Regions from separate parts of the Lysinibacillus sp. GW247-5R2A genome, predicted to be linked through region 2. Evidence: riboswitches for the same ligand, from Rfam matches in the RefSeq annotation. Region 2 holds a riboswitch; the other holds the start of a gene.
The links. Region 2 has a riboswitch for preQ1 ahead of queF (preQ(1) synthase). Riboswitches for the same ligand answer to the same signal wherever they lie in the genome.
Positions count from the first base shown of each region.

Region 1: it holds a riboswitch for preQ1, as region 2 does, so the genes downstream of both, AC07YC_RS18775 (QueT transporter family protein) here and queF (preQ(1) synthase) in region 2, are expected to answer to the same signal.

Region 1 covers NZ_JBWKZL010000013.1:36,871-41,307, forward strand. The annotation lists partial or broken gene trpB (tryptophan synthase subunit beta) at 1-1,090, opposite strand, end outside; T-box leader at 1,149-1,349, opposite strand; gene AC07YC_RS18775 (QueT transporter family protein) at 1,416-1,901, opposite strand; PreQ1 riboswitch class I at 1,908-1,952, opposite strand; gene AC07YC_RS18780 (ABC transporter substrate-binding protein) at 2,274-3,296, shown strand; gene AC07YC_RS18785 (ABC transporter permease) at 3,378-4,406, shown strand; gene AC07YC_RS18790 (ABC transporter ATP-binding protein) at 4,399-4,437, shown strand, end outside.
Region 2 covers NZ_JBWKZL010000002.1:288,384-292,820, forward strand. The annotation lists gene queD (6-carboxytetrahydropterin synthase QueD) at 1-432, opposite strand, end outside; gene queC (7-cyano-7-deazaguanine synthase QueC) at 435-1,094, opposite strand; gene queF (preQ(1) synthase) at 1,215-1,715, opposite strand; PreQ1 riboswitch class I at 1,839-1,885, opposite strand; gene AC07YC_RS05055 (M13-type metalloendopeptidase) at 2,336-4,437, shown strand, end outside.

The DNA of each region.
Region 1 (4,437 bases), on a different contig from region 2:
CTTCAGCTGTAAGAGTGGGCGCTAGTTTTAGTGCATGGGCAACTGCATGAGAGCTTTCAAGCGCAGGAATAATACCTTCTACCTTCGAGAGCACCTGAAATGCCTCTAGAACTTCTTCATTTGTCACAGTAACATACTCTGCACGACCAATTGTTTTTAAGTGACTGTGTTCAGGTCCTGCACCTGGGTAATCTAAACCTGCGGCAATGGAGTATGTTGGTAGAGGATTTCCCTCTGCATCCTGTAGCACTAAACATTTGAAGCCATGAAGCTCTCCAGGAGTTCCCTCGTTAAGTGTAGCAGCTTGATCTGGCTCTATTCCGATAAGACGAACATTTTCATCAGCAATATACTCTGCGAATGCCCCTATAGCATTACTTCCACCACCGACACAAGCTAAGACAGCTGTTGGTAGTTTTCCTTCTTTCTCCAAAATTTGTTCACGGCTTTCGCGGCTAATAACAGATTGGAAATGTTTAACCATTGAAGGGAATGGGTGTGGCCCAACAGCAGAGCCCAATTAATAAAATGTCGTTTCATAGTTTTCGACCAAATCCGCAAAGGCTTCATCAACAGCATCCTTTAAACGTCCTTGCCCCTTATCAACAGCTACAACCTTTGCACCAAGGAGCTCCATACGAAATACATTTAATGCCTGACGTTTAGTATCCTCTAACCCCATATAAATAGTACAATCTATTCCAAACATGGCACAGGCAGTAGCGGTTGCCACACCGTGTTGTCCTGCACCAGTTTCAGCAATAACACGATTTGCTCCCATACGTTTTGCCAATAAAATTTGGCCCAAGACATTATTGATTTTATGTGAGCCTGTATGGTTAAGATCCTCACGCTTTAAATAAATCTTTGCGCCAGCCAATTGCTGCGTTAAATTTTCTGCAAAATAAAGAGGGGATTTGCGTCCGACATATTCATGGAAATAATAATTCAATTCATTATTAAAGTCTTCATCCTCTTTATATTTTTGAAAATTTTCATCCAAAATAGTTAATACATGCTGAAGCTCCTTTGGAACGAAGCTACCACCAAATTCTCCAAAATATCCCTTGTTCTCTACTACTGTACTCATCTTTCCTCGACTCCTCTATGCTCATTTTTTCATAAAAAAAGGCACTCCATTCCTTCGTGAAAAGGACGAGTAACCGTGGTGCCACCTTTATTCGCAATATATGCGCGCTTTCTAACTCCGATAACGGGGAGTAAGTCGGCCTGACATTGGATAAGGCTGCTCTGAAGTCCATTCACAAGTACGTACTACTGGTTTACACCGACCACCAGCTCTCTTTAGAGTAACTATGCTTGCTACTATTCTTCTTTTTCGCATTTATTAGAAAGAATTGTAGAATGTTTTCAGAATATTGTCAAGAAAAAAAGACGAATCTCGTAAGACTCGTCTATTCAATCATTTCTTTAAAATGAAGGCGTTTATTTAGTATATACATTATAGGTGCACCAACCGCTAAGACAACGAATTCACCTGCTGCCACAGTGAGCCAAGTCCAAAAGAATGGTAGCTCTAAGGCTAAATTCAATTCAAACGCGATTATAAACATGGTGCATGTAAATAAAAGTGTATTGATGATTAAACGTGCCCAAATATTTTTAACAAATTTACAGATCAAAATGAACAAACCCAATGTAATTATAGAATGTCCAACACCAAATATTAAGTCGTAGATACCGAGTGGTGAAAAGATATTAGAAATAAATACCCCTATTATGATACCAACGGCAAAGCGTGGATTAAAGGCCACTAAATGGTTGAAAATTTCAGATACACGGAACTGCACCTCTGTAAAGCCAAATGGTGCAACAAGCATCGTCACAGCAATGTAAAGAGCTGCAATAATACCACTTGCTGCTAAAAATTTTATCTTCATATTCATTTCTCCCTAGTTTTTTTTCGTGGGATGGTTACGAACCACGTTGCTTTCACACAAGTCAATATTTTATTATACATATCTAGCAGAAGTCAAATGTCAGACTTTTTGTCAATATGACTAAATTCGCAAAATTGTCATAAATATTTTTTACTATTTTTTAAAAAGGAATCCAATATCGTAAATAGCGTAGTTTAGCGGTTTAAAGCGCCAAATTAAATGAAATGCTAAAATTTTTTGCGAAATACAAAAGTCAGAACATTCATAATGTTGTTGACGGAGCTCAATAATAACGATAATATAGCGATACATTCACACTTTGTTTGGATAAAGTGTGACAGTTATTCAAGAACTTAATCGGGGGGATTAATGGTGAAGAGCAATGTCAAAAAGCTTTCATTCCTACTCTTTGGATTAGTATTACTACTTGCTGCTTGTGGTAGTGGTGGGACTAGTTCAACAGAATCAAAGGGGAACGAAACGAATAACGCCAGTGACAGCGGGAACGCAGATGATAAAACATATAAAATCGGAATTACGCAAATTGTAGAGCATCCATCGTTAAATGCAGCGACGGAAGGCTTTAAAAAGGCGATTGAAGATGCAGGTTTAAAAGTTGAGTATGATCCACAAATTGCACAAGGCGATAATAGTCTTAACACAACGATTGCTAACAATCTAGTAAGTGCGAACGTAGATTTAATATTTGCTAACTCTACACCTTCTGCACAGGCCGCGGCAACAGCAACAGGTGATATTCCAATTATCTTTACTTCTGTAACAGATGCAGTAGGTGCTCAGCTCATAGAATCAATGGAGAAGCCAGGGAAAAATGTTACAGGTACTATTGATTTACATCCTGAAACGATTTCTAAAACGGTGGCATTTTTAAAAGAGCTAGGTGCTAAAAACGTTGGTATGGTCTACAACGCAGGTGAGCAAAATTCTGTAGCACAGGTGAAAGAAGTAAAAAAAGTAATGGCTGAGCAAGGTCTTGTGGTTAAAGAGGCATCAGCTGCAACTTCTGCAGAGGTAAAACAAGCAACTGAATCTTTAATCGGTAAAGTCGATGCATTTTATATTATTACAGACAATACAGTAGTCTCTGCTTTAGAGTCTGTCATCGATGTAGCAAATGCCAATAAATTGCCTTTAATAGTAGGGGAGCTTGACTCTGTGGCGCGAGGCGGTTTGGCTGCGTATGGTTTTGAATATTCCGATATTGGGTATGAGGCTGGGCAAATGGCAGTGAAAATTTTAAAAGGTGAAGCAACACCTGCTGAAACGCCAGCGCAATATCCACAAAATCTAAAGCTATTAATTAATAAAAAAGTAGCAGATGATTTAGGGATTGAAATTAAAGATTCTTGGGGTGCTGAACTTCTCGAAAAATAACTTGAAGCGGGGGAACCATCCCCGCTTTATCTTCATTTACCAGCAGTAGAATAATAAAGAGATTTAGGAGATGATTCAACGATGTTTTTAGCATTATTTGGCGCAGTGGAGCAAGGAATCATCTATGCAATTATGGCACTCGGTGTATATTTAACATTTCGGGTGTTAGATTTTCCGGATTTAACGGTTGATGGAAGCTTTGTAACAGGGGCGGCAACAGCGGCAACAATGGTTTTGCTTGGCTACCACCCAATCTTAGCGACTTTAGTGGCAATTGTTGCTGGATTTATTGCTGGATGTATGACAGGAATCCTTCACACAAAAGGGAAGATAAACCCACTATTATCAGGGATTTTAATGATGATTGCCTTATATTCGATTAACCTACGAATTATGGGGTTAACTGCAGAAAATACGATAGGTCGTCCAAATATTCCATTACTAAACTCTGAAACGATATTTTCAAAGTTTCAAGCGTTTTGGAGTAATTTAGGGATAGATGATGCTCTCAACAGCCTATTAAAAGGTATGGGGATTCAGCAAGTACCAGGCACTTGGAGTGTACTAATTGTCATCGTAATTATTACCATTTTAATCAAATTAGTGGCAGATTGGTTCTTAAAAACAGAGGTTGGGCTTGCTATTCGGGCTACTGGTGATAATAAACGAATGATTCGCAGCTTCTCAGCCAATACAGATACACTCATTATTTTAGGGCTAGGACTTTCCAACGCACTTGTCGCATTTTCTGGAGCTTTAATCGCACAATATTCGAAGTTCGCTGATGTAAGTATGGGAATTGGTATGATTGTGATCGGGCTTGCATCTGTCATTATCGGGGAAGCAATTTTTGGTACAAAGACCATTATTCGTACCACTTTTGCAGTCATCGCTGGAGCTATTATTTATCGTATTATTTTAGCGTTAGCATTACGTGTAGATTTCCTGGATTCAGGAGATATGAAATTAATTACAGCTATTATCGTCATTTTGGCGTTGATCTTGCCTCAATTGATTAACAAGCGTAAGGAACGTAAGCGTAAGGCTAAACGGGCTGCCGAACTTATGCAAATCAAACCAGTAGAGCAAGGAGGTAAAGGCCTTGCTTAAATTACACGGTATAAATAAGGTGTTCAATGAA
Region 2 (4,437 bases):
TGTCGGAGTTTCATAAAGCCTGATAAACTCTACGCACGCACCGTTTTCTCTTTGTTCTTCATGCAAGGCCTCTACCAATTTTTCGTATATCCAAACAACGATATTTTCTGCTGTCGTATTCATAGGTGGAAGCGTTTCGTTTAAATATCGATGATCCAAATGAATTTCGATTTTTTGTTTCCATATTTTTTTAATATCGCCAAAATCAATCATCAAGCCACGTTCATCTGTATATCCACTCAGTCCCAATATGACACGATACGTATGACCGTGTAAATTTTTGCATTTCCCCTCATATTGATGTAAATGATGAGCAGCATCGAAGGTAAATTCTTTGCTTACAAGCACACGTTTAGCATGATAGTTCAATTGATTGCTTTGAATATCTTCGCCCATTTTTTGGAGCTTATCGACAATTTTAAAATCTAACATGCCTACAACTCCTTCCTATTGCTTAAATATTCATCAAGCCCTTTTTTTCGCAGTTTACAGGCTGGACATTCCCCACAACCATCAGCTATTACACCGTTATAGCAAGTCAATGTTCTCTCCCGAACAAATTCAAGTGCCCCAAACTGATCAGCAAGCCCCCATGTCTGTGCCTTATCCAGCCACATCAGCGGTGTATCAATTACAAAGGAATCATCCATCGATAAATTTAACGTTACATTCAAAGACTTAATAAAAACGTCTCGGCAATCCGGATATCCGCTAAAATCTGTTTCACACACACCTGTTACGATATGCTTAGCTCCTACCTGGCTCGCTAAAACGCCAGCGAATGAAAGAAAAAGAAGATTCCGTCCAGGTACAAACGTCGATGGAAGCTCACCATTTTCACCGTCTTCCACCTTAATGTCTTGTCGTGTTAATGCATTCGGAGCGAGCTGATTTAGGAGAGACATATCAAGAATATGGTGTTTGATACCGAGCTCCTCTGCTATTAGCTTCGCACAATCAATTTCTAGACGATGCCTTTGACCATAATCAAAAGTGACTGCCTCAATCTCTGCAAAACGTTCGTTTGCCCAAAACAAACAAGTTGTACTGTCCTGACCTCCACTAAATACAACAATTGCTTTTTCCTGCTTCATCCATAAAAACTCCCTTTGTTTGAAAAAACAGCACTCTAAGAAAAAGTGCTGCTTTCCCCTTAGTTTTTTTAAGAGGGTAGCTAAAAACCTCTTTTTTAATTGGACTTACCCATTCCTCATTTATCGATTATCAATTTTTTCCGGATTAAGATCGTGGTTCATTAAACGATAACTTGCGATTTCCTCGTATTTAGTTCCTGTCTTCCCATAGTTACACCACGGATCAATTGAAATCCCCCCACGTGGAGTAAATTTCCCCCAAACCTCGATATATCGTGGGTCTAGTAATGTAATTAAGTCATTCATAATGATATTAACGCAATCCTCATGGAAATCACCGTGATTTCTAAAGCTAAATAAGTACAACTTTAGTGATTTACTTTCAACAATTTTTTTGTCCGGAATATATGAAATGTACATCGTTGCAAAATCAGGCTGATTGGTAAGAGGGCATAAACTAGTGAACTCTGGACAATTAAACTTAACGAAATAATCCCGACTAGAATGAAGATTATCCACTGCCTCCAATACCTCAGGGGCATACTCAAACGAATATTTCGTTCCTTGATTACCTAATAATGTTAAATCCTTTAGTCCTTCTTCATGGCTTCGACCAGACATAAAAAACCTCCTTGTTAAATGTTTCCCAACACTTTTCAAGAGAGGCTTTACCCATTCATCTATTCAAACATACGTCTAAACATAAAAAAAGCCACGTCCAATATGGACATGGCATAGTGTCATGTTTCCATAGTTTTTTATAGAGGGTATCAGCTATGAACCTCTCCCGTTTAAGTCCGGGCATTCTTTTCCTCCATATAATACGAAAAATAGTATGAAACGTCAAATGGATTTTTTCATGCAAATTTCTCTGTAATGCCTCTTTGGTACACAAACACTGTAATACTACCCATTTAGCAGTACATGAAACCTTCAATTGAGCATAGATTTATTACTATTCGTATAAAATAAAACCTTAACAATTTATTTCTTCGCGATATATCTGTGTGCATTATTATTTGAACCTTATCGTTCACTCTTATAGTCAGATTTTCAATAGGAGGTGAACATTCTCTGCTTCTATTTGCGCAAAATTAGCTAGATAATGCTCACTTGAAATGAAAAAGCTCCTAACATATTTTCAAACTAAAAAAAATCAACTACAATGTAAAAATGGTAGAAATACTAAAATCTACCCAATTAACTTTATTTATACAAATTCACTATGAAGGAGCACGAAGATGAAAAAGAAGTTTTTATCCTTACTCATGGCCATTATTATGGTCTTATCAGTAAGTGTAGCGGTGTATGCCGATGAAAAGTCCCCACCAGCGACAAGAGGAGAGCTTGTTAAAACCTTGTTGGTGGCAGCAGATGCATATCAATCAGGACTAAATAAAGAAGCGATTATACAAGGCTCAAAAAACAAGGATTTACGAGAAAATGAGCCAGCCAAGAAAGTTGAAGCATTAGTTATGTTGAGCAGAGCGTTCGGCGAATTGCCAGAGCCTGTTGGCAATGATCTTCGCAGTGGCACATTTGGAGTTAAGTACACTGATGTACCTACTTGGGCTAAAAAAGATATCGATAATCTGACAAAAGCAGGCGTACTGACAGGCAACCCTGACGGCAAATTAGGCGCAAACGATCCTATTACGACCGATGAGTTCCAAAATCTGATCGCCAGAATATGGACACTTAAAGGCTCCCACTTACATGACGATTTTTATGAAGCAATCAATAAAAAATGGTTAAATAAATCGACAATTCCAGTAGGAGAAATCATGGGTGGTGGTTTTCCTGAGCTCCAAAAACAGAATACAGATAAAATTGAAAAAATAATTACTGAGCTTTCTGGCAAACAATTTGCAGAGGGAACGAAAGAACAGAAGATTGCCGACTTCTATTCGACGGCATTGGATACAAGTAATAGAAATAAACAAGGCATTGAGCCTATTCAAAAATATGTAAAGGCAATTGACGATGCTAAAACCCTTGATGATCTTGTGCAAGCAGATCTTACCCTAGAGAAAGAATTGGGTCTAAGCTCACTATTTAGCTTTGCCATTATGAACGATGCGAAGAACAGCAGTAAAAATGCTCTGTATTTCACTGGATTAGCTACTGGTTTAGATAAGAACAGTTTTGTAAGTGAAGACGCCAATGCGAAAAAGGCCTATATTCAATATATGACTAAGCTTTTAGTCGTGTCAGGCGAGAAAGAGTCTACTGCAATAGCACTTGCCGAGAAAATTTACGAAATGGAAAAAGCCTTAGCTTCCGTATCGCTTGATCCTCATGAACAAGGCGACGTTACTAAATACTATAATCCATATTCAATCAAACAATTCGATAACATGTTCAAAACCGTAGATATGAAACAAGTTTTGAAGTCGATGAAAGTTGACAGTGCAGATAAAGTAATCGTATTTGATGTGAAGCTGGCACAAAAAGGCGCAGAGCTCTTAACGGACACTAATCTTAATGTGCTTAAAGCCTACTCTAAAGTACAACTTCTTATGGCAACTGGCGGTTTGTTGTCAGATGAATTCGGAGATGCTGCTAATGAGTTTGCCGCAACATTATACGGAGTTACAGGAGAAAAAACAGATCAAGAAATCGCAGTAGCTAAGACAACTAGCACAATGAGCGGCTATTTGGAGCAAATGTATGCCGAACAACATTTTTCTCCAAAAGCTAAAAAAGATGTTGAACAAATGGTAGATCAGTTAATTGCTACGTATGAGGAAAGAATCAAATCCCTTGATTGGATGTCAGAAACAACAAAAGCTAAAGCCATTAAAAAACTGGATACGATGATTGTTAAAATCGGTTATCCTGACAAATGGGATACGACATTAGACAAAGTAGCGATCAAAACATATGACGAAGGTGGTTCGCTATTCGCTAATACCTTCACAGTAACGAAAGCTTATATTGATAACACGAAAGCCAAGCTAGATAAACCGGTGGATCGAACGGAATGGGTAACGAGCGTATATACGGTAAATGCTTTTTACAATGCTCTTAATAATGAAATTACGTTCCCTGCTGGTATTCTTCAAGCGCCTTTCTATGATATAAATGCTAAACCTGAAGAAAATTATGGTGCCATTGGCATGATTATTGGCCATGAAATCAGCCATGCATTCGATAACAACGGATCTGCATACGACGAAAATGGCAATGCAAATAACTGGTGGACAGAAGAGGACTTTAAAAAGTTCGAAGAGAAAAACCAGAAATTGATTGAGTTTTATAATGCCATTGAAATTATCCCTGGTGTTTTCAATGACGGTCAGCTTACATTGAGCGAGAATGGCGCTGATTTAGGTGGCATGGC